Regions from separate parts of the Endozoicomonas sp. ALC020 genome, predicted to be linked through region 3. Evidence: predicted binding sites of a transcription regulator. Region 3 holds the regulator's gene; each other region holds the start of a gene.

Region 1 (10,078 bases), 380 kb from region 3:
GACACTATCTGCTTTCCTCGCTGCTTCAACGATCGCACTGACCACTGGCAACGCATTTGCTGAATACACCGGCCCCATCAGCACACCCAGGATCAATGATGTTGCTTCCATCATCGAAAACCCGGTTGATGACTCCCAGGTGGAACTTACCGGTTACCTGACCAACAAAATCGACGATGAAACCTACACCTTTTCAGATGGCAACGACAGCATTCAGGTAGAGATTGAATCCAGAGACATGCCTCAGGTGCAGATCAATGAAAAGACCAAAGTTAAGATTTTGGGCGAAGTAGAAAGCGGTGCTTTTGAAACAACCGAGATAGAAGTCGAAAAAATCACCGTCATCTGAACAGAGCTTCACTTTAAACAAGGGTTGCCGGAAATTCTCTGGCAACCCTCAACCCTTTGAAGACAAAAACGATAATAATCTACCGAAAGGCACGTCTAATCAATCTACCTGATATACCAGTGTAGAACCAGAGACTTCATGACCGATTATCAATAAAGGCTTTCCAGTTGGACTGTCAGTGGCTTCTACAAACTTCATACCCTCCGGAGAAACATCCCCCGCTTTTTCTGGTTCTTTCTCAGTATCAACTGAAAAATCACGGTTGTAGACATAGCTGACAAACTTGGCTTTTTCAGGATGAGTCACGTCGTACATCAGGACACCGCCGGTTCGTTCCAGACCAATAAACGCATATTGACGTCCATCAATCTCACCCACAGCCAATGCCTCTGGCTCAGGGCCTTTGTCGTCACTGCGGTTATCACCTTTGGTTTCTTCGTCATTATTGTTGAAGTGTTTACCCAGCACAGCAGCCGTCACTTCTTCAAAGTCGCTGCCTGAGTCATAGACCAGCTCACCTGTTTCGTTCCAGATAGAAAATGAGCGTGCTCCGTAGGAGTAAAGTTCTTCAAACTTGCCGTCGTTATCCGAATCACCCAGAGTGTTGGTAATTTTCAGACGAGCCAGCTTTTTCTGGTCTTTGGCTGCTTCAGCGTTAGGATGCTCCAGGGCCACCTTAACCTTTTTGGTACGAACTTCTTCTGTGAACCCCAGGCAACCGTCTTCATCATCGTATTTCAGACCACCAGAAGCCAGACATTGAGCTTCAGAAGCAGCTTTGTACCAATAATCTCTGGCATCACCTTCGTTGGCTGTTACAACATAGGTTTTACCTTCTACGGAATAGGTAGCAATGGTATCTGGCTGATACATACCATAGACACCACTCCATTTTTGCAGATTCACACCACCGTCTTTATTGCTGGCATCCATCGCAAACTGACCATAATCCTTGTAACCAAGGGGAACAATAGAATCAATGCGAGCATTGGCAATATCAACCAATGCCAGGGCATTGTTTTCCTGCAGAGAGACGTACGCTGTTCTGGAATCATCAGAAACGGCTATGTACTCGGGCTCAAGATCCTGAGCCACAGAAGCATCACGACCAAAAACCCTGACATCCTCTGGCAGCTCACTGTTTCTGGAGTACCCCTTGTTGAAAGCAGTGAAAGTAGCATGACGTGGTTCTTCCAGTTTGCCTTCAGAGGTAACCTTGACGACACTGACTGAACCTTCCGGGTCAATTTTGTAATCCGATGAGGGTTCACCTTCGTTCGCTGTCAGCAGGTATTTTCCATCGGGCGTAAAGGTCACCATATCAGGCAGTGCACCTACAACCTTATAGTCACTGAATACAGCGCCACCTTCAGAATCGAGCTTATAAACAATGACAACGCCTTTCTTTTGTTTGTCACTATTTTCAACAGCAACAGCCAGCAGATCGCCATGAACAGAAACGCTGTTGGCGGTGCCCAGCTTCATGCCGTCAATACTGGATTCAAGATTGATCTTGCCAATTTTGAGTATATTGGAATCCATGGTCGGATTAGCCAGTGGCTGCCCCTTGAATGATTTACCGCTGAGAATATCTACGGTTTTATCAAGGGCGTTGACAACATAGATAGATTGACTGGCTTTATGCCAGGCCACAATCTCTGCAGCACCTTTATGGTAACTGCCAGAAGCATATCGAGCGATCGGCTCCATGGTGGGATGGGAAACTTCAACGTTTTCCTGAACCATTGAACAGCCAGCCAAAATGAAGGGAGCTGCCAGAGTGATAGCGTTGCGAGCGAGTTTCAGTTCCATTGAGATTCCTGATTTTATTCAATTTGATCAGGGCTTTTTATAACGGTTACAAATGACTATTTAATGACATTGTTGACACAAAGACGACAAAAACTGGCTTTTCTCGTCCCACCACTGGAGAGGCTATAGCATAAAGGAATACCCCGCTGTCATATTTCTCAAAAAAAATGCTACCTTGAAACGCTCTGACCATCGATAAAGGCAGTTTATGATGAGGAAGTTATTAACATTACTTTTTCTTTACTTCGTAGCATCTGCATCAGCGGCAAATGCAAATCCTAAAATATTTCAAGCAGCTGAGAAATTTATACTTTTGTGTAACGTGTTAGCATTAAAAATTATGCCTCCGGGGTAAGATGCGCTTTGCTGGCAAGGGTAAAGGCAGACGCGGTGGTTTACGAGTCATTTATTATTATCTGGATGAACATCAGCGCTTTTATCTGCTGACCCTGTACAGCAAAAATGAAATGACAGACCTGACTGCCAGTCAGAGGAAAAAGTTAAGACTATTTATGGAGGCATGGCGTAATGAGCAATCGTGATTTATTCTCGGAACTCAGCTCTGCTCTTGCTGAAGCCAGGGAGCACTCAGAAGGTAAGTTGACGCTGAGAAGCCATCAGGTAGACGATAAAGGCGAGTTGAGCATCTCACCAGATGAGATTGTCGGTATTCGTGAAACGTTTAATATGTCCAGAGGCGTGTTTGCACGCTTGCTGCATACCTCTGTCCGCACCCTGGAGAACTGGGAGCAAGGGCGCAGTGTACCCAATGGTCAGGTCGTTACCCTGCTTAGGCTGGTCCAGCGCCATCCAGAAACTCTTTCGTATATTGCGAGTCTTTGAACAACACTTTCAAGGAATTATGTTGCAATGGCGAGAGCCGTAACTATATCCCTAAAAAACAAACCCGGAGCCAACTCCGGGTTATTCGTTCTCAGATAATAGTCTGACTTCAAGCCTGCTCAGCAGTAGCCTTTTCATCAGCCTTTGGAGAAGCTTTAGTCAAACAGATAAAGCCTGCAATACCCGCGATCAGGGAGGCAATCAGAACCCCTGCTTTTGCCAGTACCAGATCATTGGGGCTGCCAGCAAATGCCAGCTCTGATATGAAGATAGACATGGTGAAACCAATTCCGCCCAGGAAGGCAACACCGACAATATGCAGGAAGTTACATTCATGTGGCAAATCACCCCATCCCAGTTTCCAGCCTACCCAGGTAGCACCGGCAATACCAATTAACTTCCCTAATACCAGACCCAGAGTAACACCCAGAGTGACGTTATTGAAAATCTCGGTATCCCCGGAGAATACATTAAAGGGTATACCGGCGTTAGCCAAGGCAAAAATAGGAATGACGATATAGGTAACAGGCAGGTGCAGACCCGTTTCTATTTTCTGCAGTGGAGCTTCTGCAAGGCGGGCACCATTACCCAGAGCCCGAACGTAAGCCAGCACTTTTTCATTTCGCAGAACATCTTCACCAGGGCGGTAACTCCGGTCAAATCGTCGAATCAGATTTTTTACCTGAAAGCTGAATGCAACTGGATCGTATTTGGGTTTTGCCGGTATGGCAAAAGCGGTAATAACACCAGCCAATGTCGCATGAATACCTGCTTCGTAGAGCTGAAACCAGAGGCCCGCACCTATTAGCAGATAAGGCAATGGACTACGAATACCGGAAGCATTGAGAACCCATAATAATGCAGTAAATCCTGCAGCCCATAGCAAAGCAAGCTGATTGATTTCGTTGGTATAGAAGACGGCAATGATCATGATAGCGCCCAGGTCATCCACAATGGCCAGGGCCACCAGGAAGGTGATCAGGCTTTTAGGAACACGACCACCCAGCAGCGCACAAGTACCAACAGCAAAAGCAATATCCGTTGCCATTGGAATGCCCCAGCCGTCTGCAGCAACACCGCTCGGGTTGATACCGGCATAGATCAGTGCGGGCACCACCATACCACCAATCGCCGCCATGATAGGCAATACGGCATGCTTGAGGTCGGAAAGCTCACCGACAAGGAATTCACGCTTGAGTTCGAGACCAACATGGAAAAAGAAAAAAGCCATCAAGCCATCATTGACCCAATGGTGAACAGACATCTTCAGACCACCGTCGCCGAATGAGACTCCGGCGTAGGTTTTCAGGATCTGTTCATAGAGGGGGTACAGATTACTGTTCGCGATCACCAGAGCGATGACAGCGCAGATCATCAGAAGGATACCGCTGGTCGTTTGACGATGGATAAATTCTTCAAAAGGCGTGAGGATGCGGTCAAATGCCACCTCCCAGCGAGCGTTATAAACCTTGCCTTTTCGACCTATAAATTTTGTGAAATTATTTCCCGCCACAGCAACTCCTCAAGAGCATCAAGCTTGACACCGTAGACTACATCATGAGGTTGTTGATGTCTCGTGAATGTTCAGTGAGTCTTTTATTACCTGTAGTCAGTCGTCTGTTGAAGGTTTTATCTCTAAACCTCTCAAGTTTAAAAAAGAGGGCTTTTCTCCTGAGCCGGTTGCTGTTTAACACAGACATAGCAAGCTGTTTCCATCAACTCGTTCCTCAAAAAAGCATTTCTTCATATTATTACCTTTCTCGATAATTGGTAGAAAAATATAATGCCTGCTTCAGCCGCCTTATACGATCGGCTGGGCGCAGCGAATGAGCAGATAGCATTTACTATGTGACTGCTTGAATAGTGTATTTGTGCTAATGTTGATTAACTGTGATCGAGGCCGAATCAAAGTAAAATTTTCAAGAGAGAATCACAGTGAAAAGATCAATGATAATATTTTTATTTATCTCGTTTATTTCTACTGCTGCTGAAATAAAAAAGATTTCTAACAATCAGTTTGAATACAAAAACAATCAAGGTGAAATAAGAAAAATTCTAATAGATAAGCCAATAGGAATGGTGAACTATATAGCTGTCATCAGGCAGGCTATATTCACAAGGTTTCTGATACGAACAAACGATGGGAACCACTATCTACACCATGAAGCCTTCGAAGTACCAGACTCTCCATTAGCTGCATATTATAAGCAGCTCAGTGACAATCAACGAACACCATTTGTTACCACGGAGGGATTATATAACCTCGCAAGTGCAGGAACATTTCTTAACTCACAACAGCCTGCAACAGAGCCCAGGCACGTAATGATCACAACCGCTCTTAGCGATGTGCAAAGAAGCAGTTCTGGCGATAAGTTATACATTCGTCCAATGCATGAAAATGACGCATTTGTCAGAGTGACGGGAGGCGTTTATTCCATTGTCTTTCAGGCTCATTTCAAATGAAATTTGCGGTCTAAGGTCAGTCTGCCTTTAAACGTCCCAGAATCTCCTTTATTTGTCCTTTACATGTCCTATAATTGTCCGAATAGGATTTTAAGGGACACATTTAAGAGACAATGATGACGTTAAGTATTGGCGATCAACTTCATGAAATCATTAAAGTTATAGAGCTGAATTCAAGTGGTCTGGCTCGAAAGGAGATCTCAGATCTACTTTCTTTTTCTATAAATAACAAGACATTACAGAGACGGTTAAACAGCCTTTGTGCTAACGGAGTTATTGCAAAAGAAGGAAACAAAAGAACAACAAAGTACTATCCGACTCATCTTTCCCGAACCGATAGTAAGAGACAAAATAAGGACAAATCGAGCTTAATTTTCAGCCCCAATAGCCAGAATGCTCTTTATTTGCTGGAAACACCGCTGCATGCCCGGACGAGAGTGTCCTATAACAGGGAATTTATCGAAGCTTATGTCCCTAACGAAACAAGTTATGTCCCTTATGACATTCGCAGACAACTATTCCTGAAAGGTAAACGCTTTGATCAACAGTTAGCCGCTGGCACCTATGCCCGTCAGATATGTCAGAGACTTCTGATTGACCTGTCTTACAACTCAAGTCGACTTGAGGGAAATACTTACTCAAAACTTGACACTCAGAAGCTGATTGAAAATGGCATTACGGCTGATGGAAAAATTCATGAAGAAACCGTGATGATTATGAATCACAAAGAAGCAATTCTGTTTCTCATTGAAAATGCAGAATTGATCAAACTCGACAGTTTTACTCTATTCAACCTGCACAACCTCCTCTCCCAGGACTTACTGGCAAATCCACAGAGTTGCGGTAACATCCGAACAGTAACCGTCGAAATAGGAAAATCAAGTTACACGCCTCTCGAAAACCCTCATATCCTTAGAGAAATGCTGGAACTGATACTGGTCAAAGCCAATAAAATAGAAGACCCATTCGAACAGAGCTTCTTTCTTCTGGTGCATCTTTCATACTTGCAGGCATTTGAAGATGTCAATAAGCGCACCTCTCGCCTGACTTGTAATATCCCATTTATCAGGCAGAATCTATGCCCTCTAAGCTTTACCGATGTCCCCCGCGATGACTATATTGCCGCACTGCTGGCAATTTATGAATTTAATGACATCAGCCCTATGCTGGATCTATTTGCCTGGGCTTATCTTCGCTCCTGCAATCAGTACGAAGTTGTCAAAAAGTCACTGGGTGAGATCGATGCCTTCCGAGTCCAACACCGACAGTTGAGAAAACAGGTCATGGGTCAGGTCATCCGTGATAATTTACACCGTCAAGATGCGGCTCAACTTATCGAACAATTCTGCCTGAACAATGGCATCGGAGATGTTGAGAGGTTTATGGCTATGACAATGACCGACCTTAACAATCTCCACGCTGGCGCTATCATTGGCCTTGGAATATCAGAAAGCCAATTTTATATCTGGCTGGCTGGGAAATAAGCAGCAGCACTCGTTCAACCAACCTGCCATTGCTATTGGTTGTCACGAAATTGCGTTACATAGAAATAGCTTACCGTGTCTGCGTCAGAGCGTACCAAACTACAGGTAAATAAAAGCCATCGTTGAACATTTACGAGACAGCAACTGGCTCTGTGAAAATAAGAGAGGTCACCCGAAGGCAGCCTCTCTCATTTAGCTCACTGTATAAAAACAGGCGTCAGCCTATTTTTACACCTCGCCGAAGTTAAGAGCTTCAGACAGAGCCGCTTCAACTTCAGAAGCAGATACCTTGCTCGGTACTTCAAACTCAGGCTCTTCACGACCCTTACGACGTTCTTCGTGGTAAGTCAGACCTGTACCTGCAGGAATCAGACGACCCACGACTACGTTCTCCTTCAGACCACGCAGGTAGTCACGCTTACCGGTAACAGCTGCTTCGGTCAGAACTCTTGTGGTTTCCTGGAAGGAAGCCGCAGAGATGAAGGACTCAGTGGCCAGAGATGCCTTGGTGATACCTAGCAGAACCCTGTCGTACTTGGCAAGAATCTGATCCTGATCGCCCAGCTTCTCGTTTTCTTCCAGAACAGTGGTCAGTTCTAACTGGTCACCGCGGATCAGAGAAGAATCACCGGTGTCGGTCACTTCAACTTTACGCAGCATCTGACGCAGAATGGTTTCGATGTGCTTGTCGTTAATCTTAACGCCCTGCAGACGGTATACATCCTGGATTTCGTTAACGATGTAACGGGCCAGCTCACCAACGCCAAGTAGACGCAGAATGTCGTGGGGGTTCGTAGGACCGTCAGAAATAACTTCACCCTTGGTCACCTGTTCACCTTCGAACACGTTCAGGTGACGCCACTTCGGAATCAGCTCCTCATAAGGATCGCTGCCATCGTTCGGGGTGATGACCAGACGCTTCTTGCCCTTGGTCTCTTTACCAAAACCGATGGTACCAGTGATTTCCGCAAGGATAGAGTGCTCTTTGGGCTTACGGGCTTCAAACAGGTCGGCCACTCGTGGTAGACCACCGGTGATGTCCTTGTTACCGCCGGACTGCTGCGGAATACGGGCAACTACGTCACCAATTTCTACCGTCGCGCCGTCGGCCAGGTTCACCAGAGCGTTCGCAGGCAGGAAGTACTGTGCTGTTACATCAGTATTTGGCAGCTTCAGTTCTTTGCCATTAGCATCCAGCAACTGGATAGCAGGACGGATATCCTTTCCAGCAGAAGGACGATCCTTAGGATCCAGAACTTCGATGTTGGACAAACCGGTCAACTCATCCGTCTGAGTCTTGACGGTAATGCCTTCTTCCATGCCCAGAAACTTAACGGTACCGGACAGTTCGGTCACGATGGGGTGGGTGTGTGGGTCCCACTTGGCCACTATCTGACCGGCTTCTACTTCAATACCGTCCTTGACAGACAGAACCGCACCGTATGGCAGCTTGTAACGCTCACGCTCACGTCCGAATTCATCTGCGATAGCGAGCTGACCAGAACGGCTTACAGCAACTAGCGCACCGTCTTTACGTTCAACGTGCTTCAGGTTCAGCAGACGGGCGGTACCCTTGTTCTTAACAGAGATGTTGTCCTGTGCAGATGCACGGGATGCAGCACCACCGATGTGGAAGGTACGCATGGTCAGCTGGGTACCGGGCTCACCGATTGACTGGGCAGCGATAACGCCGACCGCTTCCCCTTTGTTAACCAGGTGTCCACGACCCAGGTCACGGCCATAACACTTGGAACAGATGCCGTAGCGGGTTTCACAGGTAATTGGAGAACGAACCCTGACTTCGTCAACGTTCATCAGCTCCAGGCGCTTAACCCAGGCCTCATCGATCAGGGTACCGGCAGGTACAGCGATTTCATTCTCTGCACCCGGCTTGAGTACGTCTTCAGCAACCACACGACCCAGGATACGTTCACCCAGAGGTTCTACGACTTCACCACCTTCGATGTGCGGAGTCATCTGCAGACCACGGACAGTGCCACAGTCGTCTTCAGTCACTACCAAATCCTGGGCAACGTCTACCAGACGACGGGTCAGGTAACCGGAGTTCGCTGTTTTCAGAGCGGTGTCTGCCAGACCTTTACGAGCACCGTGAGTAGAGATGAAGTACTGCAGTACGTTCAGACCTTCACGGAAGTTTGCGGTAATCGGCGTTTCGATGATGGAGCCATCCGGCTTGGCCATCAGACCACGCATACCGGCCAGCTGACGAATCTGTGCAGCACTACCACGAGCACCGGAGTCGGCCATCATGTAAACGCTGTTGAAGGATTCCTGTTCTTCCTCTTCACCCTGACGGTTGATCACGGTGTCGGACTTCAGGTTGTCCATCATGCGCTTGGCCAGCAATTCGTTGGCACGGGACCAGATGTCGATCACCTTGTTGTACTTCTCACCCTGTGTCACCAGACCGGAAGCAAACTGGTTTTCAATCTCACGCACTTCTTCGTTAGCGTCATCAATGATACGGCTCTTGTCGCCCGGGATAACAAAGTCGTTAACACCGATTGAGGAACCGGAAATCGTCGCATAATGGAACCCCATATACAGCATCTGGTCAGCGAAGATAACGGTTTCCTTGAGACCCACGTTGCGATAACAGGTATTCAGCAGACGGGAGATCGCCTTCTTCTTCATGGTCTGGTTGACCAGTTCGAAAGGCAGACCTTCAGGTACGATTTCCCATAACAGGATACGACCAATGGTAGTATCTGCCAGGAAAGCGTTGCTGTGCTCTACGCCGTCGTCGTCTTTGTACTTTTCAGCAACACGTACCTTGATACGGGCATGGAGATCAGCATGACCGGTACGGTAGGCACGCAGGGCTTCGTTTACGTCAACGAAGGCCATGCCTTCACCCCTGGCGTTAATACGGTCACGGGTGATGTAATAAAGACCCAGTACTACGTCCTGGGAAGGTACGATAATAGGTTCGCCACTTGCTGGTGCCAGAATGTTGTTGGTAGACATCATCAGGGCACGGGCTTCCAGTTGAGCTTCCAGAGTCAGAGGTACGTGTACCGCCATCTGGTCACCATCAAAGTCAGCGTTATAAGCCGCACACACCAGCGGATGCAGTTGAATCGCCTTACCTTCGATCAGAACCGGT
Region 2 (10,078 bases), 470 kb from region 3:
TCCGGGAAGTACAAGGCACCTTTTGCATAACTTTTCTTGACGGCAGGATTGGCACGTATAACCTCGTCAATACTTAGCAGTGATGAAGGGTAGCCCGTTTGCTGATTTCGTTGGTGTAGCTCTTGCAACATGGCCAACTCCTGGTCATCGGAGGCTATATACCAGCTGCCATTTCTTCGGGCTGAAATATCAAACTGATCTTGCAGGGTCTGATAAATGCTCAGAGAGTCCAGGGCGGTCGGCAGCAGGTCTGCTGTCATGCCGGATGGAACAACCATGCCAAAGTTTCTGACGGTGGCCTGTACCGGTTGACTGTCTTTTTCAACCAGCAGTACCTTATACCCCCGCTTCGCAGCAGCGAAGGCGTGAAAAGTGCCAAGAATACCTGCACCGACAACCATTAAATCGTATTTCAAAGGTGTCTCCCTGTGTTCAAATGTGCTTAAGGATATCGGCCAGGCTGTCGAGCACCAGCGTTGGAGCGGCTGTTGCCAGTTGCTCCCGGGTCTGGGCGCCTGTAGTCACGCCAACCGTGATACCGCAGTGGGCGTTTTTTCCTTCCTCGATGTCAATGGCTGAATCTCCGGCTTTAAGTACCTGTGAACTGTCGTGAATACCGGTTTTCTCCATGGCCAGCTCAATCATGTCCGGTGCTGGTCTGCCGTTTGTTACATCATCCGCAGTGATCAGGGTGTCGAATTCGACCCCGGGCAGCCAGTTCATCTTTTTCAGCAGGCCTGTTGCTACCTGGTGGCTATAGCCGGTGTTGAGTGCGACTTTGATGCCTTTTGCCCGCAGCTCTTTCAAAAGTTCGGGGACGCCGTCAAAAGAGGTGACTGCCAGTTCTTCATAGGCCCGTGTCAGTTGTTTTTTAAAGGACTGGAAGATTTGTTCCGAGTCCGAGTGGTCAAAGCCTTTGGACGACAGGGTATCTTTTATGGCCTGATGCTTCTCTTTGCCTGCGCCATGCTCAAGGACTTCGTCCAGAGTGAAATCGTAGCCTGCGTCGACAAGACTCTTCTGAACGGTTTTGTAAACGACGTTGTCTTCATTGACCGTAGTACCAGCCATATCAAAAACCGCGAGTTGAATTTTGTTCATTGTGACCTCTTCTCATTTTTCAGATTCGGAAATTAAAGGGTTTGGACGTTCAGTAAGAAAATGGCTCATACCATTGGCACCAGCAGGTATTAATGACTCTCAAGTCATGGGGCTCACAGTGGTGTCAGCGGCTATAACCACCGCATCCTGCCGCCAATACTCAAAGTCACAGTCAATCAAGACATTCGATTGATCGTAGTTTGTTCGCTCAACCAACAAACCGGAACTGCCCGTGGTGACCTTGAGGTGCAAAGAAGCCTCGGCATTCAGGCCTACCGGGTACAACCTGAAACTGACCCGGGCATACTGGCGGTTATAATGCTCCTGATAGATATCGGAGAGTGATCGAGACAGATCATGCTTGAGCAGATCCGGGAAGTAGGCAGGGTTCATGTAATTTTCAACGTAGAGGACATTTCGCCCATCCACTGAACGAAGGCGTTGCAGCCGATACACAGGGGTCAGAGCTGGGATCTGAAGTAGCTTTTGAACCCTGGGCGGTGCTGGTACCCGTTCAGCATGGATCATCCGGGTACCGGGTACTCTGCCCTGGCGGGTAACGATGGTATGAAAGTTAGCATTCACCGTAGGGTCATAGGTCACTCTTTGCGGAGAAACAAACCAGCCTCTGCGATCTTCGCGATAGACCAGTCCGTCGGCTTCCAGTGATGACAATGACTCTCTGAGAGTAATGCGGGTGGTACCGAATTTTTCACTCAGCAATCGCTCCGAGGGTAGCTTGCTTCCCGGTTTTAATGCCCCGCTTTCTATCTGCTCGTTCAGGGCCGTGCGAATGATTTGATACTGATTTTTTCCCTGTCCCATAAATACTATTCTCTAAGGGTCAATGGATTTTCAACTGGTATAGACCATACTAAACGACTTTTATGACAATTAAATGATCGCTTTTATGACAATTAACTATTTGCTTGACTGACGTTGGGGGAGCTCTTTTAGCTGTTGTTTCCAGACTGGTATGAATGTGAAATTTTTATGAAGAGTGGTCGCTGGGTATTTACAGAAAAAAGTGTCTCCATCATGATTTTGTACCAATTGGTATATACCAGACGATTGAAATTTCTGTTTCTACAGGTGTCTCATTAAAGTCATGTCTACAAAAGAAGTGCCCACTGTGAAAGAAAAGAGCCTGGAAAATCCTTATCTTCTGTTGACTCCGGGACCCCTCTCAACCTCTGCCAGTGTCCGCGAAGCGATGCTGCGTGACTGGTGTACCTGGGACGATGATTACAACCTTGGCGTGGTTGAAGAGATCCGCAGTCAGCTGATTAAACTGGCCTCGGATACTGATGACTACACCGCCGTTCTCATGCAGGGTAGTGGTACTGCTTCGGTAGAAGCAACCGTCGGGTCGGTTATCTCTGATGAAGGGAAATTACTGGTCATTAACAATGGGGCTTACGGTGCCCGTATTGCCCGGATTGCCGAGTATCTGAATATTCCCCACAGTGTTCTGAATTGTGGTGAGATTAATCCGCCGATGCCGAGGGAAATTGATCAGATACTCTCTGAAGATAAAGCCATCACTCATGTCGCCATTGTTCATTGTGAAACCACAACAGGCATGCTGAACCCTGTTGAAGCAGTCGCACAGGTGGTGAAGAAACACGACTGTATTCTGATTGTTGATGCCATGAGCAGCTTCGGCGGTGTGCCGATTGACCTTGCCGGGCTGGGTATTGATTTTCTGATCAGCTCTGCCAACAAGTGTATTCAGGGCGTACCCGGTTTTGGCTTTGTTATAGCTCGTCGTACTCTTTTGTCCCAATGCAAAGGCCTGGCCCGCTCTCTGTCTCTGGACCTCTATGATCAGTGGCAATGCATGGAAAAGAATCACGGTAAGTGGCGTTTTACTTCCCCCACCCACACCGTAAGGGCTTTCCATCAAGCCCTGGCAGAGTTGATTGAAGAGGGGGGCATTGCTGCCCGTCACAAGCGCTACGCCAGCAATCAGCGTTTGCTCGTCCAGGGTATGAGTGAGCTGGGCTTCCGGTGCCTGTTAGACACTGAACTGCACTCTCCGTTTATAACTTCATTTTACTCCCCCGAGCACCCCGATTATGAATTCCTCCGCTTTTATGAGCAGCTGAAAGGGAAAGGTTTCGTCATTTATCCCGGTAAAGTCTCTGATGCTGACTGTTTCAGAATTGGCAATATCGGGGAAGTGTATCCGGAAGACATCAGCCGATTGATTAAAGCCGTTTCCGAAAGCATGTACTGGCAGGAACAGTAATACTGTCAGGGTGTGAACCTGAAAGTAAGCGCTGACTGATAGATGATCTGCCTGAGCCGCTGAGCTGATAGCCAGAGATTGAAAAAACAGCTTCATAACAAAGAGAGGTTATCGGTTAACCTGGTTCACGATCCAGCTTTCTGTAATGCACCGCTTCAGCAAGATGCTTCTGTTGAATGTCTTTGTCCTCATCAATATCCGCCAGAGTTCGGGCCACTCTCAGTATTCGGTGTACGGCTCTGGCTGAGTAACCCAGTTTGTCACACAGCCGGGTCATAAAATCCTGTTCTTGCTTATTCAGTGAACAGTATTCATCCATCTCGCTGGCAGACAATCGGGCGTTGGGTTTCCCCTGCCTGTGCTGCTGGATAGACCTTGCCTGAATCACCTGTTGACGTATTTTTTCAGTTGACAGGTTTTCATCTTCGGGCGGGTTTTCAAAAAGTCGCTCCGTTTTCTGACTGGAAACCTCTATCTGTAAATCAATGCGATCCAGTAAAGGACCTGACAGTTTTCGTTTATAACGTCTGACCTGCTCGGCAGAACACTGGCAGGCTTTCTGTGGGTCTCCAAGATATCCGCAGGGGCAGGGGTTCATGGCGGCAATCAACTGAAAGCCGGCAGGGAAGCTGGCCTGACCTTTGGCTCGGGAAATAACCACTTCCCGGGTTTCCAGGGGCTCTCTCAGTACTTCCAGGGCTACCTTTTGAAACTCCGGCAGTTCATCCAGGAACAGGACACCATTATGCGCAAAGGAAATCTCTCCTGGTCGGGGCTGGCTGCCTCCACCCACCAGGGCGACGGCTGAAGCGGTATGATGGGGGTTGCGAAAGGGTCGCTGTTTCCATGAAGGGGGCTGGCTGTAGGAAGACAAAGTATGTATGGCGGCCACTTCCAGAGCTTCATGGTCATTCATCTCGGGAAGAATTCCGGGCAGGCGACTGGCCAGCATGGTTTTGCCGGTTCCCGGGGGACCGTAGAAAATCAGATGGTGAGCACCAGCGGCTGCCGTCATCAGGCCTCGTTTAGCCTGTTGTTGCCCCTTGACATCCAGCAGGTCGGGATAATCGACAGGGGATTCATTCCTGTTGCAGGTGGCTTCTGTAAGATGTTGATTACCGGTGAGATGAGCGCAGACTCCCAGCAGGTTTTCTGCTCCCAACACTCTGGCATCAGGGCAAAGGGCTGCCGCCTGTGCATTCATTTGGGGAAGCAGCAGTGTGTGAGCCGATTGGCTGCAGGCTATGGATGCTGGCAGTGAGCCGGTGATCGGTCTCAGCGCGCCTGACAGGGCCAGTTCACCAAGAAACTCGTAACCTGCCAGAGACTCAGGTTTGAGCTGGCCCGATGCCGCCAGAATACCCAGAGCGATAGGCAGGTCAAAGCGACCGCCTTCTTTGGGAAGGTCAGCGGGTGCCAGATTAACGGTAATACGGGAAACCGGAAACTCGAAGCCACTGTTGAGGATGGCACTTCTTACCCTGTCTTTACTTTCACGAACAGCAGCTTCCGGAAGACCGACCATATTCAGGGCTGGCAGACCTGCCGACAAATGCACTTCAACCGATACCGCAGGCGCATCCAGCCCGGTTTTGGCGCGGGTTTGAACAACAGCTAGCCGCGACATAAACACTCCCTTCTTTTTGTGCTTGTTTTTGTTGTTTTGGCACACCGGAATGGAATGCCTTTGCAAAGCTGAAGGGTTGAGAATAGCAGTGATTCAGAGATTTGCTGGCAGAATTGCCCGGCCAGCAGGCTGGCCGGTGCAGAGGTCAGTTAATGATTTTCCAGGAACCGTCTTCCTGCAGGCAAGCCTGACCCCAGGCATCCTCAGTTTGACCACCTACTGTAATGGACTGTTGAAATTCACGGCAAACCAGACCGCTGGAGGCACTTTTGCCTTCTTTGGTAGTAACAACATAGCCGGAGGCATCGCCTTCATCCCAGATGATTTTTTCACCGACAGGCGCTGTAGTGGCTTTGATCTGTGCTTCTTCGTGAGCACGCTGCGCCGCTTCATTGATGTTGTCGAGAATTTTCAGCGTGATGGCCGTAAACGCCAGCCATTTGTAGGCATCGTTGTCATCGTGGTAATGGCCATAGCCGTAGTATGAGTTACCATAGTTTCTTACCACGACAATATTGTTTCTGATCACCCTTTTTCTAGGGGCTACAACGACCAGGTTGTTCTTAATGACCTTTGGGCCATCCCAGCCATTATGACGGTGGTCTTGACGATCATCTCTTCTGTCTTCTCTGTTATCCTGGCGGTCGTCTCGACGCTCTTCACGATTATCCTGACGGTCGTCATGACGTTCTTCGCGATTGTCCTTACGGTCGTCTCGACGCTCTTCACGATTATCCTGACGGTCGTCACGGCGCTCTTCACGGATTTCATCCCGATCATTATTGCCCGGGCTTGCATGGATCATTGTTGAGACCGGTGAAAAAGTGGTGAGTAAAACTAAAAACGTAAACAGTCGTTTTATCATATGGGTTCTCTCCAGAGAGGTCTGAAGCTCAATGGCTCCAGACCCGGAAGCTTAGTCGTTCAGCTGCCACTTCTCGGTTGTCTGTTATCAGGCAGACTTACCCATCAGCAGAACACTGGCCTGAACGCGTCCGGTTCCTTCGGTGTCGTAATAGAATCTTACTTTTTCAATGGCCCTTGCTTTGCCGGGCAGGTCAATGACGCGGGAGCTACCGCCTTTTCTGACTTTGCTGCGGATGGCTACTTCACGGCTCTGACCGTTCTCGTAGTGAACAATCACTTTGTCGAAATCCACGTCTGCACCTTTGACCTTGAACTGCAGACGCTTGAAAGCACCGTCTCTCAGACCAACACGGATGGTGTCTACTTCTGCACGACGACTGACTTTCTTTTCGCCCAGAAGCTCCCAGCCAGCCGCAGATGCAGTCTGTGCAAAGCCAGACATCACCATGGTCATCAGCAGAGTAAACATTGAAAGTGCGCGTTTCATAGTGATTGTTCTCCTGAAATTTTCACTATTTGTCCTTGAGGCCATCCTGTCTTTGTAGGGATATGGCCATTGCTACCAAATGGAGTTGAGGCAGTCATCTTAATTTGTAGAGCAATGCTATAGCGAAGAAAGTAGTATCTCTATAGGGATAACTACCGAGGGGGATAATTTTGATTTCGAGTTAACTTATTGATTTAAATTATTTTTTTATACAATGAAAAGTGTCAGTGAAGAGTAAAATCTGGCAGTGCGTGGGGCAGCCGTTCTCAGGGCAAGAACGGCCAATGACATCAGCAGCAACCGTCGGACGATCCAGCTTTTTCCAATTCGGCCACTTTCTTTTCGAGGGCTTCCAGTCTTTCACGGGTATGCTTCAGAACCGCGACCTGGGCATCAAACTCGTCACGGGTGACCAGTTCAAATTTGGCCAGAGCACTGCTCACCATTGCCTTGATGTTGTGCTCAATATCTTCCCGGGTCTGGCTTTTCTGCCCACCCAGAACCTGTCCTGCTTTGCCGGCAATACTACCGATAAGGGAGGCTTTATCGATCATCGATTATTCCTGCAATTGCTGTGATTTAAAACCGGCAGTGATGATACCACAAGCAGCTATTTCGCCGTGTCTGCTTTTATGTGCTAAATTGTTGGTTAATTCATGAACATTTACTTGGTGAACTCATGGATTTGGCTTATGCCAAAGACTCAAATCAAACTTGTATCTGCCCTCGGCTGGTTCTCTCTGTTCGTAAGCCTTATCCTCTCAAACAGTGTCAGCGCAGCGGGTAACAGAGACGACGCCTACGCCACGCCAACCGAAGATTTCTCGGTGCACGCAATCAAACATGGTTATAGCCTGACCGATGCACGACGGTTGCATAATGAGTGGAGCTTGAGCAAGTTTCTAAATATTACCGAATCGGGTGCTTACTCTTATTTGCACTTGGGTGAGTTTCTTCCGCAAGTCATGATTTACCATGATGGAGGGGTGGTCAGGCTTAATGAAAATGCCAGGAAATCAATTGCTGAAATCGCACTCAAAAAAGACGGCGAATCCACTACATTCGAGCAAGTGATCCTGGATAAGCATTCACCGGTTCAGGGCGTTCTGGTTGTCAAAAACGGCGAAATTGTCTACCAGCAATACCCCGGCATTAGAGAGAACGACCGCCATGTGTGGATGTCGAATTCAAAAGTGATCGTCGGCACGCTCATCGCTTTGCTGGAAGAGGAAGGGCGTATTGATCTACAGAAAACCGTGGCAGACTATCTACCCAAAGCAAAAAGTACAGCTTGGGGGAAAGTGAAACTATTTGATGTGTTGAATAGGCAGTCGGGCCTCAATTTAGAGGAAAGTCCCGCAACACGTAGCGGTGATACCCCTTACAACGCCTTTGTGAGAGCAGAGGTTGGTTTGCCCGCTGATGACGGAAAAGTTTACACCCACGACGATGCCTTATTCGCGATTCCTTATCTGAAAAAGCCGGGCACGGCTTTTGAGTGTTCATCCGCTAATACACAGATGTTGGGTTTGGTAATTGAGGAAATCACACAAAAAAGATTGGCAGAGGTTATTGCTGAGCGGATTTGGTCCAAAGCGAGCATGGCGGGCGATGCAACAGTTGGTTTAAGTCCGCAGGGTAATGCCATTATTCATGGCCTGGTCAGCTCTCGTTTAGATGATGTGGCACGTTTTGGCATGTTGTTTACCCCGAGTTAGAAGAAGCTTGGCGATAGACGCATTGTTTCAGAAAAAATGCTGAAACGTATGCAAACATCAGGAGAACGCGATAACTATTTGAAAGGCGCACTTGGGCCCAGGCTGGCAGAAGAGTTCAGAGATGCACCACTATTTAATAGTTATCAGTGGGATGCTGTATTCGCTGATGGTGACCTCTATAAGAGTGGTATGAATGGCCAGGGCTTATATGTGTCACCTTCCAGAGATAATGTAGTAGTCTGGTTTGCTACCGACTTTACGGAAATTCCGATGGAAGCTTTCAGCGGAAGAGTCAGCCTGTACCTGGATTAGAGTAATTTAAAAGTCTACTGTCGTTATGTTTAAGTTTCTGTCATCGTGTTTAAGCCTGATTCTCTGCCTGTCAGGTTATTGTGACGACAATGAGCTGGCAAAAAAATTAACCAACCCTGTCGCTGATTTGATCAGTGTACCCGTGCAAGCCAATTATGATACGGGCTTTGTTCCTCAAGACGGGCACAGAGTAACTGTTAATATACAGCCTGTTATACCCATCGAGATGAATGATAATTGGAATATCGTGTCCAGAACCATGCTACCTTTGATCGAACAAAATGATGTGGCAGGTAACAGCGGTTCGCAATCGGGTACTTCTCTCCTGCACCCAAAAAGGCTGGACATATACGCTACAATCCGAAAGCACTTACGATTGGGAGAATAGTCAATGGAATATTCCAGTAAATGCTGTGCTGTCAAAAGTAGTTCGCATAGGCCAGCTACCGGTGAGCTTTGCAGCTGGTGTGCGTTACTGGGCTGATGCGCCAGAGCTGATGCGCCAGAACAGGGCGCTGAAGGTTGGGGGTTCCGCTTTGCGGTTACGGCGATGTTCCCCAAGTAGCTAGCCAGGCTTTGTATGAGAGACAGAGGCTGATCCATTGCATCAGAAAAGTGCGCGATTTAAGTGCGAGAATTGTTAGAGATGGGCTTTGTTGGTGCATGAAATTTAACAAGTGAACGGAAATGGGCCTTTTTTACTCTAAAGACCCGTTTATCAGGTTATTTTCAAAATTTGGCACATTGTCTGCATGTAAGCCACCAAACTCAGTTGGAATCTAGATCAGCTGAATATTCAGGGCTGGGAGCGCGGATCACTATAACAATGTCCGGATTTTCCCTGTTGGCCAACAGGATTCACTCAGGAGAGCTTTTATGAAGTTGGTATCAGCCATCATTAAGCCATTCAAACTGGACGACGTGCGAGAGGCTTTGTCCGAGATTGGTGTTCAGGGTATCACTGTCACCGAAGTTAAGGGGTTCGGTCGACAGAAAGGACATACTGAGCTTTATCGTGGAGCTGAATATGTGGTTGATTTTCTGCCCAAGGTTAAGCTGGAGGTCGGCATTGCAGATGACTTGCTGGATCAGGTGATCGAAGCCATTTCTTCAGCTGCCAACACAGGAAAGATTGGTGACGGGAAGATCTTCGTTACTAATCTGGAGCAGGCGATTCGGATCAGAACTAACGAAACTGGCGAAGACGCTGTTTGATGTGCAGAGCAGCAAGAGACCATAGTCAGGAAATTGATGGTTCTCAGGGTGCATGCACAACAATAAAAAAACTTCGTCGTTTGTTGCAGATACACTAAAAGCACCAGACGACATTCGCAAGAATAAAAATAGCTAATGTGGAAACAGTTTCCGAGTTGAGGAGACTGTTTTCAGGGCACAAATGCCGTAGCAAAAGACTACTTATCTGCTGAACTTTTTTGGGAGGAGCCCTGTGGAAAATCTGGCTCAAGTGTCGTACGCACTCGATACTTTCTACTTTCTGATGTCCGGTGCGCTGGTAATGTGGATGGCAGCCGGTTTTGCCATGCTCGAAGCCGGTCTGGTCCGTTCTAAAAACACCGTTGAAATTCTAACAAAGAATATCGCCCTGTTTGCGATTGCCTCTACCATGTACCTGCTCTGTGGTTACGCCATTATGTACCCTGGAACCAATGAAGGCGGTATCCTGCCGGTCCTTGGCTCTCTGATTGGTACTGAAA
Region 3 (10,078 bases):
TGTTCCTGCAACGTAATTACAAACAGATCGAAGTGGTCTTCATTCGGCACCACACTGCCGCAAAAGAAGTTGATGAGGATGATTTCTTTTATTCCAGAGAAACCGGCGGAACCATTGTCTCCAGTGCTCTGGAAATGACCAGTGACATCATCAACAAACGTTACAGCCCGGTGGACTGGAACATTTACGTCGCCCAGGCTTCCGATGGTGATAACTGGGAAGGAGATTCCAGCGTCTGTTCGAAAATTCTGACCGAGCAGATCATGTCGAAGGTTCAATACTTTTCCTACGTCGAAATCACCGACCGGGCTCACCAGAACCTGTGGCGTGAATACGAAAGCATAGCTGAACAGTTCGCCGATCAGTTTGCCATGCAACAGATCAAAACACCGAATGACATTTATCCGGTGTTCCGTCGTCTGTTTGAGAAAAAAGAAACCGTATAAGTGAGGCATCCGCCATGAGTGAGGTTACAGATATTAAAGAGAGAGAACCCATCTCCACGGGTTCAGAATGGACCTTTGATCTCATTCAGGAATACGACCGTGAGTTGGCGCGGCTGGCAGACAAGTTCCGGCTCGACACTTACCCGAACCAGATTGAGGTCATCAGTGCCGAACAGATGATGGATGCCTACTCTTCTACAGGCATGCCATTAATGTACAGTCACTGGAGCTTTGGCAAACAGTTTCTCCATACCCAACAGAATTATCAGCGCGGCCGCATGGGGCTGGCTTATGAAATTGTGATCAACTCCAACCCCTGCATTGCTTATCTCATGGAAGAAAACACCATGACCATGCAGGCTCTGGTACTGGCCCATGCCAGTTATGGTCATAACTCATTCTTTAAAGGTAACTATCTGTTCCAGACCTGGACCGATGCCGAATCCATTATTGACTACCTGATGTTTGCCAAGCGTTATGTTGCTGAGTGCGAAGAAAAATATGGCGTTGAAGCGGTTGAAGATGTTCTGGACGCTGCCCATGCCCTGATGAACCAGGGTGTTAATCGCTACAAGCGCCCGAGACCACTTTCAGCAGAACAGGAAAAAGAGCGCCAGCAGGAAAGAGCAGAGTATATTCAGAGAACCCTGAACGACATCTGGAGCACTATTCCAAAGACGGAAGATAAAGAAGAGAAAAAAGTTGAACGCTTTCCTAAAGACCCGGAAGAGAACATTCTCTACTTTCTGGAAAAAAATGCGCCACTGCTGGAAACCTGGCAGCGTGAACTGCTGCGAATAGTCAGGAAAGTATCCCAATACTATTACCCTCAACGTCAAACCCAGGTGATGAACGAAGGCTGGGCCTGCTTCTGGCACTACCATCTTCTCCATGAGCTTTATGATGAAGGAAAAGTCACCGATGGCTTTATGCTGGAATTTCTGCACTCTCACTCAAGTGTCGTATACCAGCCTCCCTTTGACAGCCCGCACTACAGCGGCATCAACCCCTACACACTGGGCTTCAGCATGTTTCAGGATATTCGCAGAATCTGTGAAAATCCTACCGATGAAGACAGACACTGGTTCCCGGACATTGCCGACAGTGACTGGCTGGAAACCGTGCATTTTGCGATGAAAAACTTCAAGGATGAAAGCTTTATTCTGCAATTCCTGTCTCCCAAGGTGATGAGAGAACTCAGACTCTTCTCGGTTCTGGATGACGAAAGCAAGTCCTACCTGGAAGTCGATGCGATTCATAACAGCACCGGATACAAAGAAGTAAGGGAGTCGCTGGCTGCTCAATACAATCTTGGCAACCGGGAGCCCAATATCCAGGTCTTTGATGTGGATGTGCGTGGCGATCGAACCCTGACTCTCAGACATTACCAGCACCAGGGACGTCCACTGGATAAAAGTACAGAGGAATTACTCAGGCACGTACACCGGCTCTGGCAATTTGATGTCAAACTGGAGTCGGTGACCATTGATAACAAGGTAAGCAAAAGCTATCAGTGCCCGGATAAAAAAGATTCCGGGAAGTCTCACTAAAAAGATCTGATTGAAAGACGAGGGTCTTTTTATATTGAAAACTAATAAGAATTAAAAAGCCATCCGAGAGTCTCCCGGACTTAAGCCTCCGTCCGGGTCACCCCGCAGCAAGGGTTGCTATTGCAACCTCACGACTGCATGGATGCAGGAGCAGTAGCTGCTTGGGACGGCCTTAAGTCCGGCAGGCTTCTGGCCCCACATATCCTATCCACTTAAAACCGAATCCCCGCTGCCACGACAGAAAGAACCAGCCCTTCCGTTCAATGCAAAAAATACTGACTACGGTGATAACCAGAAGCTTGATGCCTATTAACGATATTTTCAAAGAGTCAGATGCACGGCTGAATGGCTGTTTTTTAAAAACAAGCAATACCCACTCAAAGCAATTCAATTCATTTGCATGTCTTGATGACTCATAACCGTTTATGTATTGCACAAAATTATTCCTACCATCACATAAAGCGTTATTAAATCTATTTAAATAGTCCATAAAAGCACATTAAATGCTTCCATCAATTTAAAGCTTCCTGTATAAATAGTTACCTCCGTCATTGATAACCATTAATACCCGGTCGAATTAGTCTGAATTGGGAGTTCCTGAATGAACGTTTTTGAAGAAATTCATCACCGCCTGAGCAGTAAAACTCGTATCCGCTCTTTGTTTAAAGATGTTCATGTCGAAGATCTTGAGCGTATCATCTCCAGAATGCAGGACGTAATGCAGGAGAAAGTTGAAGCCCGCAATAAGATTGACGAAGAGCGTCAAGCCAAACTCGAAAACATTGAAGCCGTTAAGCAGATCATGGCCGAACGCGGCATTTCAATGGAAGACTTGGACCATCTGGAAATAGCGACTCAAAAACGTCGTCGTAATGTCCAAAGGTTTACTTTTGAGTACCAGACAGAAGCCGGCGACACTGTCCAATGGGATGGCTCTACCACAGGGCGCTTGCCGCGTGACTTCCAAAGCTACCTGGACCGCACCGGCAAAAAACGTCTGGAATGCGTCGTTGGCGAAGAGTAAGTCTACCTTCGTCAGTATTTCGGGTTCATGCCCGGTCTGCAACTTCTTGAATAGAGACACCAATGGATCAAAGTATCATTCTTTGAAAAACCTCCCCCTCTGACTCGAAGTAATCAGTTGGGGATCCCATTACAGAGTGCTCAGGTGGGACCACTCTCATCAACACTCTGACCAACAGCCCGCAGTGCACCCCACAGCAGGTGTTCAAGAGACAGATACAAACTAGTAAAGAAAATACAAATACGCAAGCCCGGTCTTTGCAGGATGGTTAAAATCCACCACCCTGCCAGCTCCCGGGGATTAGCGTTTCAGAGTAAAGATAGTCAGGATCAGTCTGTAGTACAACAGACTGTTCGCGAATGATGAAACCATGAAAAGATTATTCATTTTTTGATGGTAGTCCTAAAAGCAGAAAAGGTGCCACCGGCCCTTTTCTGCTTTCATGAGTGTTCCAACTCAAGGCATTTTTCCGGAAAGTGGCAAATAAAGCGGCTGCCTTTTCCTGGGTGACTGCTGATCGTGAGTTTGCCTCCGTGTCTCAGCATGACGTGCTTGACGATAGCCAGGCCAAGCCCCGTTCCCCCGGTATTCTGGCTACGACTTTTATCAATCCGGTAAAAGCGCTCAGTCAACCTCGGAATATGCATTGGATCAATACCGACACCATTGTCTTCTACCATCATATGTCCGCCTTCCCCGTCCTGCCACCAGCGCACAAGTATTTTCCCACCCTCGGGTGTATAGCGCACGGCATTAAAGACCAGATTCGAGAAGGCACTGCGCAACTCATTACTGCTGCCTGCCAAAAAGACATCTTCAGGACAATCCAGAGAAATCTGATGCTGGCTTTCACCACTGAGTGCACATCCGTCTTCAACGATACTGCTGAGCAGGGTTTTAACATGAACCCCATTCTCGTCTGCCTGAGCTTCAGCCGACTCCAGTTTGGACAGCAACAGCAGGTCTGCCACCAGATTCTGCATTCTCAGCGACTGCTCCTGCATCCTGTTCAGTGCTTTTTCCCAAACAGGGGGCAGACCTGAATCCGGGCCCAGACTGTCCAGCATGGTTTCGATGTATCCAGACACAACCGTCAGTGGTGTTCTCAGTTCATGGGAGACATTGGCAACAAAGTCTTTTCTCATGACTTCCAGCTGATTCAAGCGCGTGACATCTCTAACGGTCATGAGACGATTGCCTTTGCCATAAACCGTTATATTAAATTGCAGTTGATGATCAGGGTTGATTGGCGAGGGGATCTCAAGAGCTTTTTGATAACCACCCTGCTCAAAGTAGTCGACAAACCTTGGATCACGTAGCAGATTGGTAATCAACTGCCCCTGATCGTCAGGCGTCTTAAGCCCTATCAAAGTTCCAGCGGCGGGATTCCACCATTCCAGGTTGCTCTGATTATCTATCATTACAACACCGTCGTTCAGCGCAGCAGTTGATTCCTGAACACGTTCAATCACTCCGGCCAGCTTTTGCCGGGAACGACTGTGCTGTTTTTGCAATCGATAGATACCATCAAAAATTTGCCCCCAGAACCCTTTACTCTCAGGAGGCTCTTTGCTCCTGGCCTTGGGGTCATTCAGCCAGTCCAGCAGCTTGAAAAGCTGACGGAAGCTCCAGACAAAATAACCTCCCATGACCACACAGAGTCCTAAAAAAGGCTCTCCAAACAACCAGCCCAGGGAAAACCCGACAATCACGTAGGCGATCATGCGGCTCAGCAAATGGGTTTTTGAAATTGTTGTCATATTACTCCCGGCCAGATAACTGCTGAGCACTGAGCATAAAAGGTTTACACCCTCGTTGAGAAACGATATCCAGTACCACGAACCGTTTGCACAAAGGCTTCGTAGTTATCACCTAAGGCCTTACGCAAGCGTCGAATGTGTACATCAACGGTTCGCTCTTCCACATAAACGTTGCCACCCCAGACCTGATCCAGTAACTGCCCACGGGTATAGGCACGCTCCTGGTGCGTCAGGAAAAACTGCAGCAAACGGTACTCGGTAGGTCCTATTTCAGCAGGTGAGCCATCAATAGAGACTCTGTGGCTGACAGGGTCCAGCTCCAATCCCTTGATGACAATGGGAGACTGGTTATCAAATCCGCCTGTACGACGGAGAACCGCTTTTAAACGAGCAGCCAGCTCGCGGGGAGAAAAAGGCTTGGTGATGTAGTCATCGGCACCGGTTTCAAGTCCCTGGATTTTGTGGTCTTCTTCACCTTTGGCCGTCAACATAACAATGGGTATTTCAGAGGTCAGCTCATTGCGCTTCAGACGACGGGCCAGTTCAATTCCAGAGACATCTGGTAACATCCAGTCCAGCAAGATCAGATCGGGTTTGTTATCCACAATCAGAGAGTGCGCTTCTCTGGCATCTGCTGCCTCAAGACAGTCATACCCTGCCATTTCCAGAGCAACGGTCACCATTTCGCGAATCGGTGCTTCGTCATCTACGATCAGAATGGTCTTTCCTGGCATTAATCTCTACCTGTTATCTGTCGATTCGATTTCGGCGGTGACGTTCTGGCATCTATCAGCTGAAGCTCATTAGGGCTATATCAGGATGGTAGTGTCTCAGGACAGCACCTTTCCTATCGCTCAGGCTGTTTCTCACTACTTTGATCAACCGCACTATACACCGGACATTACACCTTTGAAATGTTACAGGCAGATGACACACTAAAGGCTGATATTGCAGCTTAAAAATAAAAAGATCCCTCAGGGTTTACAGGGTAAGGCTTTTCGCCATTTATCCCCACAGCCACCATAAGTAGCAATACTTACCGGGCTCTAAGCCGGATTGAAGATCAAAGATAACTCAACACGAAACCTGCAAATACAATGGCTCCGGCCCAGTGGTTACTAAGAAACGCCTTGAAGCAGGCTTCACGCTCACGACGACGGGTTAACCATTGCTGGTAAACGAAAAGGGCTGCGACAGCCAACAATGAGAGATAATAGAGAGCACCTAACTCCAGTTGATGGCCTGCCATGGCCAGTGTCATCAAGGTAAGTACCTGCAGGCAACCAACAATCAGGTTATCCATCTCGCCAAATAGAATGGCTGTGGACTTGATACCTACTTTCAGATCATCGTCACGATCCACCATGGCGTATTGAGTATCGTAAGCCACTGTCCAGAAGAGATTGGCCAGAAACATCAGCCAGACGATGTTTCCCAACGAGCCACTCTGAGCCGCAAAAGCCATGGGTATCGACCAGCCAAAAGCAGCCCCCAAAACCACCTGAGGCAGATGAGTGTGTCTTTTGGCAAAAGGGTAAGCCGAGGCCAGCAATAATCCGGCAAAAGAGAGCTGGACGGTAAGAGTATTGGTAAAGAGTACAAGAATGAAAGACAAAAGTACCATACCGGAGAAATAGATCAGCGCTTCTTTTTCCTGAATTTTACCCGTTACCAGCGGTCGATGCTGTGTTCTCTTAACATGGCCGTCCACTTTCCTGTCAGCAAAGTCATTAATAACGCAGCCTGCACTGCGCATCAAAACCACGCCGACCGAAAAAATCACCAGATTCTTCAGACTCGGTACACCTTCTGCCGCCACCCAGAGTGCCCACATAGTAGGCCAGAACAACAGATAAATACCAATAGGCCGGTCCAGCCGGGCCAGCCGTAAGAAATCTTTTAAACGGGGAAATCGTTGCAGAACTACTTCAGTGCCTGCCAATACCGCCATTGGTTTTCTGAATTGCATCATAATATTTAGCTGCTTATCTGCATCTTTATTATCATCGCTGAGATTCTTATTGCTCATCGCCCTGAATCATGACCCGCATCGCCAGTTTATCAGGTCAGGCCAGGTTCTCAATCAGGCCATGACCAGACCGACTGCGGAAATCTCTATATTTCACGAGGTAAGTGCTTCGACAAACAATCATTCTTGTAGAGCTTCAGGGTTCAGGATGCTTCGACATGACTCTGGAGTGCTTCTCTGTCTGTTCAGACAGGTCCGGCAAAAAGATTTCACAAACAGATATAGACTTTTCGTGCAAATAAAATAACGACCGCCTTCCCCAGGCTGTTTCATCAGAGTATTTTTCAACCAGATGAGGATTAAACTGACGAGCCGGCAGTTCCGCTACCTCAAATGGTCCCCGACGCATACCGGGATGATTAAATAAAAACTCCCCCAGGGGCTTAGTGCCCAGTTGCAGCAGCTCTCTGTTCGTGCCAATAAGACTGCTGTGAGGCAATACACTTCGTGCAAACACTCTGGGTCGGCCACCACAGATCAGCAGAACCTCCCTGATAGAAGCCATTTTGCTGCAATGTCTGTTTTCGAATGATCCTGCCAACTCACCAGACGTGGACGTAGCCTTTGACTGTTCATAGTTATTGAGAAACTTTAGCTCCGAACAGGTCGGCATAAAGGTCCCGTGACGAATAACCTGAACCCTGAAGTCGCCGTCAAACTCATGTTTCAAACGCTGAGTCAGGGAACCTCTGTCCAGCAGCCAGTCTCTCCAGGGCTCTGGAATCTGCTGTTTCAAATAATGTCTCGGCTTCCAGGATAAGCCTGAAAAATCAATAAAAGGCACCATCACTCCTGCTGCACAAATCCAATTTTCCAGAACTGCCCCGGGAGGAAACAAGGCAGCTCACCTTGACACTCCCCGCCTTGTCAGGCGAGGCTTCTGACTTCATAAGCTACAGCCAGCCTATAACGACCGGACTTACGCAGAAGCCTCCATCAGCAGCAACCGGGTGCCCCTCGGTTATTTATTGGTCTTTTGTTTGATTTGCCGCTGCCTTAACGGGTCACTCAGGTATGGGTTCATCTGGTTCTTCAAGGGCGGTTGGGCAGTTGGCTCTGCCTTAATTTTTTGTTAACAGTGCTTGGTTTTCATCATCGTGAGTTTCTGCATAGAGACAGACCGACAGTGAATTTAGCCAACTATGCACAAACACGCAAGCATAATGCTCTTCACCTGCGCGGCCCGACCTACGCGGCCCGACCTACGCGGCCCGACCTTCCCGACTTATATCTCCCTCCGCCCGATTGAGGGTGTCGCAAAACTCCAACAACTCGTTCCCACGCTGGAACCCACAGGGCCTAAAAGCATGGCAACCAGAGTTTTTGCGACACCCTCCAAGGAGCCTGACCGAGAATAGACTGCCCTACTGCGGCGGCAGCAAATTGGTCTGAAAATCCGCTTTTGTTCGTCAAATAGCTCGCTATTCTCCTCACAAAACCGAATTTTCATCCTCAATTTTCTGCCGTCCTCGCTACGGGCGCTATTCTCGGTCAGGCTCCAAGGCGGGGAGTGTCACGGTTTCCTCAATTTCTTTCTGCCTGACTTTAATGGACACGACCGAATTCTTTTCTATGCTTCCTGCCAATGGTATAAATCATCCCCAAGGGATGATCGAAAACTATAAATCAGGATCCGCGCATGGCTGTCGTAAAACGTACGCCCCAAAAGACCGGTCGTATAAGAACCGAGAGAGTTCGGCTGATTTTGAAAGCTGCCGAACAGGAGTTTGCCCGGCATGGATTCGGGGGAGCCACAATCCAGCGTATAGCTGACCTGGCCGATTTACCAAAACCGACTGTCTTGTATTACTTCAGTAACAAGCAGGAAATTTATGACGAAGTTCTTAACAATATTTTGTATCTCTGGAATGACAAACTGAACAGCTTTCATCCGAAAGATGACCCTGCAGAGTCACTTGAACGGTATATCCGCTCAAAAATAGAAGTCTCCAGAAGATACCCCACAGCCAGCCGAATTTTTGCCAGTGAAATCATTCATGGCTGCCAGCAGCTGTCTCCGTCCATGAAGGACTCTACCCAGCAGTGGTTTAAAAACAAAACAGAGATTTTTCAGCACTGGATGGATGAGGGTAAAATGGCCCGGGTAGAGCCCATGCACCTGATTTTTATGATCTGGGGATCGACTCAGCATTACGCTGATTATGAAAAACAGATCTGCCTTATCATGAACAAAAAGAAACTGCCTGCCTCAACCTACGATCAAGCCGCTGACACTATCTGCGACATTGTTCTTCGTGGTTGCGGTCTGAAGGTTTGAGAAACGATAAAAATCTTGTAGAGTCACAAGGTAAAAATGAACCGGGCAGATTAACACGCAAGTCACTGCCATAAACTGCTGTATTGGCGGTCTATGGTATACGGCAGCTTGTTGCACTATCCAGACCGTCCTGCTCATAACAAGAGGCAGATGATGAGAGTCTGGATAAAACATCCCCTGGCTATTTTCACCGCAAACAGTCAGGACGCCGGTAACGGCGTGGTGATTGATGAAAGCTCCGGCAAGATCACAGAGCTGGTTCCCTCGGGACAGTCTCCGAAAGTCTCCTGTGATCAAAGCTATGACGCTTCCGGACAGGTTCTCCTTCCCGGTCTGATCAATACTCATCACCATCTTTATCAGACCCTGACCCGCGCCTTCCCTCCGGCACTGAATAAAAAACTCTTTCCCTGGCTGCAAACGCTTTATCCTGTCTGGGCCAGACTGAAGCCAGAGATGCTGTTTAACGCCACTCAGCTGGGACTGACAGAACTGCAGCAGTCCGGTTGTACAACAGTGGCAGATCATCACTACCTATTCCCGGAAGCACTCACAGAAGCCATTGATATTCAGGTGAAGGCCGCTGACAGTATTGGCAGCAGGGTTATACTGACTCGGGGTTCCATGAGCCTTGGAGAGAAGGATGGAGGCCTTCCTCCCCAGTCTACCGTGCAAACAGAAGCTGAGATACTCGACGACTCCGAACGTCTGATTCATCGTTATCATGAGTCAGACGAGGGGGCAAAGGTTCAGATTGCCCTGGCACCCTGCTCACCTTTTTCAGTCAGCACAGAGTTGATGAAAGAGACCGCTGGGCTGGCCCGTAAACACAATGTTCGATTACATACCCATCTGGCTGAAACCCATGATGAAGACAACTTCTGCATCGAGCGGTTCGGTTTACGGCCACTGGATTACCTGGAATCTGTGGATTGGCTGGCTGACGATGTCTGGCTGGCCCATGGTATTCATTTCAATGACGATGAAATCA

The links. The regulator PhoB, encoded in region 3, activates phosphate uptake and scavenging genes when phosphate is short. The targets are predictions, from matches to a motif close to TGTCATANNNNTGTCANA.
Region 1: the regulator PhoB is predicted to act here: its motif matches at 2,213-2,230, upstream of ACOJUO_RS10540 (choice-of-anchor I family protein).
Region 2: the regulator PhoB is predicted to act here: its motif matches at 1,988-2,005, upstream of phnW (2-aminoethylphosphonate--pyruvate transaminase).

Annotation. Positions count from the first base shown of each region.
Region 1 is NZ_CP184830.1:2,919,074-2,929,151, reverse strand. It holds gene ACOJUO_RS10545 (YgiW/YdeI family stress tolerance OB fold protein) at 1-349, shown strand, start outside; gene ACOJUO_RS10540 (choice-of-anchor I family protein) at 449-2,161, opposite strand; gene ACOJUO_RS10535 (helix-turn-helix domain-containing protein) at 2,690-3,004, shown strand; gene nhaA (Na+/H+ antiporter NhaA) at 3,114-4,517, opposite strand; gene ACOJUO_RS10525 (hypothetical protein) at 4,940-5,467, shown strand; gene ACOJUO_RS10520 (Fic family protein) at 5,581-6,951, shown strand; gene rpoC (DNA-directed RNA polymerase subunit beta') at 7,180-10,078, opposite strand, start outside.
Region 2 is NZ_CP184830.1:3,007,317-3,017,394, forward strand. It holds gene ACOJUO_RS10945 (TIGR03364 family FAD-dependent oxidoreductase) at 1-416, opposite strand, end outside; gene ACOJUO_RS10950 (phosphonatase-like hydrolase) at 433-1,101, opposite strand; gene phnR (phosphonate utilization transcriptional regulator PhnR) at 1,201-1,926, opposite strand; gene phnW (2-aminoethylphosphonate--pyruvate transaminase) at 2,210-3,352, shown strand; gene ACOJUO_RS10965 (YifB family Mg chelatase-like AAA ATPase) at 3,468-4,979, opposite strand; gene ACOJUO_RS10970 (hypothetical protein) at 5,125-5,844, opposite strand; gene ACOJUO_RS10975 (hypothetical protein) at 5,932-6,333, opposite strand; gene ACOJUO_RS10980 (accessory factor UbiK family protein) at 6,624-6,887, opposite strand; gene ACOJUO_RS10985 (serine hydrolase domain-containing protein) at 7,026-8,051, shown strand; gene ACOJUO_RS10990 (hypothetical protein) at 8,100-8,363, shown strand; gene ACOJUO_RS10995 (hypothetical protein) at 8,389-8,751, shown strand; gene glnK (P-II family nitrogen regulator) at 9,240-9,578, shown strand; gene ACOJUO_RS11005 (ammonium transporter) at 9,811-10,078, shown strand, end outside.
Region 3 is NZ_CP184830.1:2,542,260-2,552,337, reverse strand. It holds gene ACOJUO_RS09025 (YeaH/YhbH family protein) at 1-446, shown strand, start outside; gene ACOJUO_RS09020 (SpoVR family protein) at 461-1,996, shown strand; gene ACOJUO_RS09015 (hypothetical protein) at 2,598-3,020, shown strand; gene phoR (phosphate regulon sensor histidine kinase PhoR) at 3,461-4,780, opposite strand; gene phoB (phosphate regulon transcriptional regulator PhoB) at 4,825-5,514, opposite strand; gene ubiA (4-hydroxybenzoate octaprenyltransferase) at 5,844-6,731, opposite strand; gene ACOJUO_RS08995 (chorismate--pyruvate lyase family protein) at 6,946-7,596, opposite strand; gene ACOJUO_RS08990 (TetR/AcrR family transcriptional regulator) at 8,449-9,087, shown strand; gene ACOJUO_RS08985 (8-oxoguanine deaminase) at 9,238-10,078, shown strand, end outside.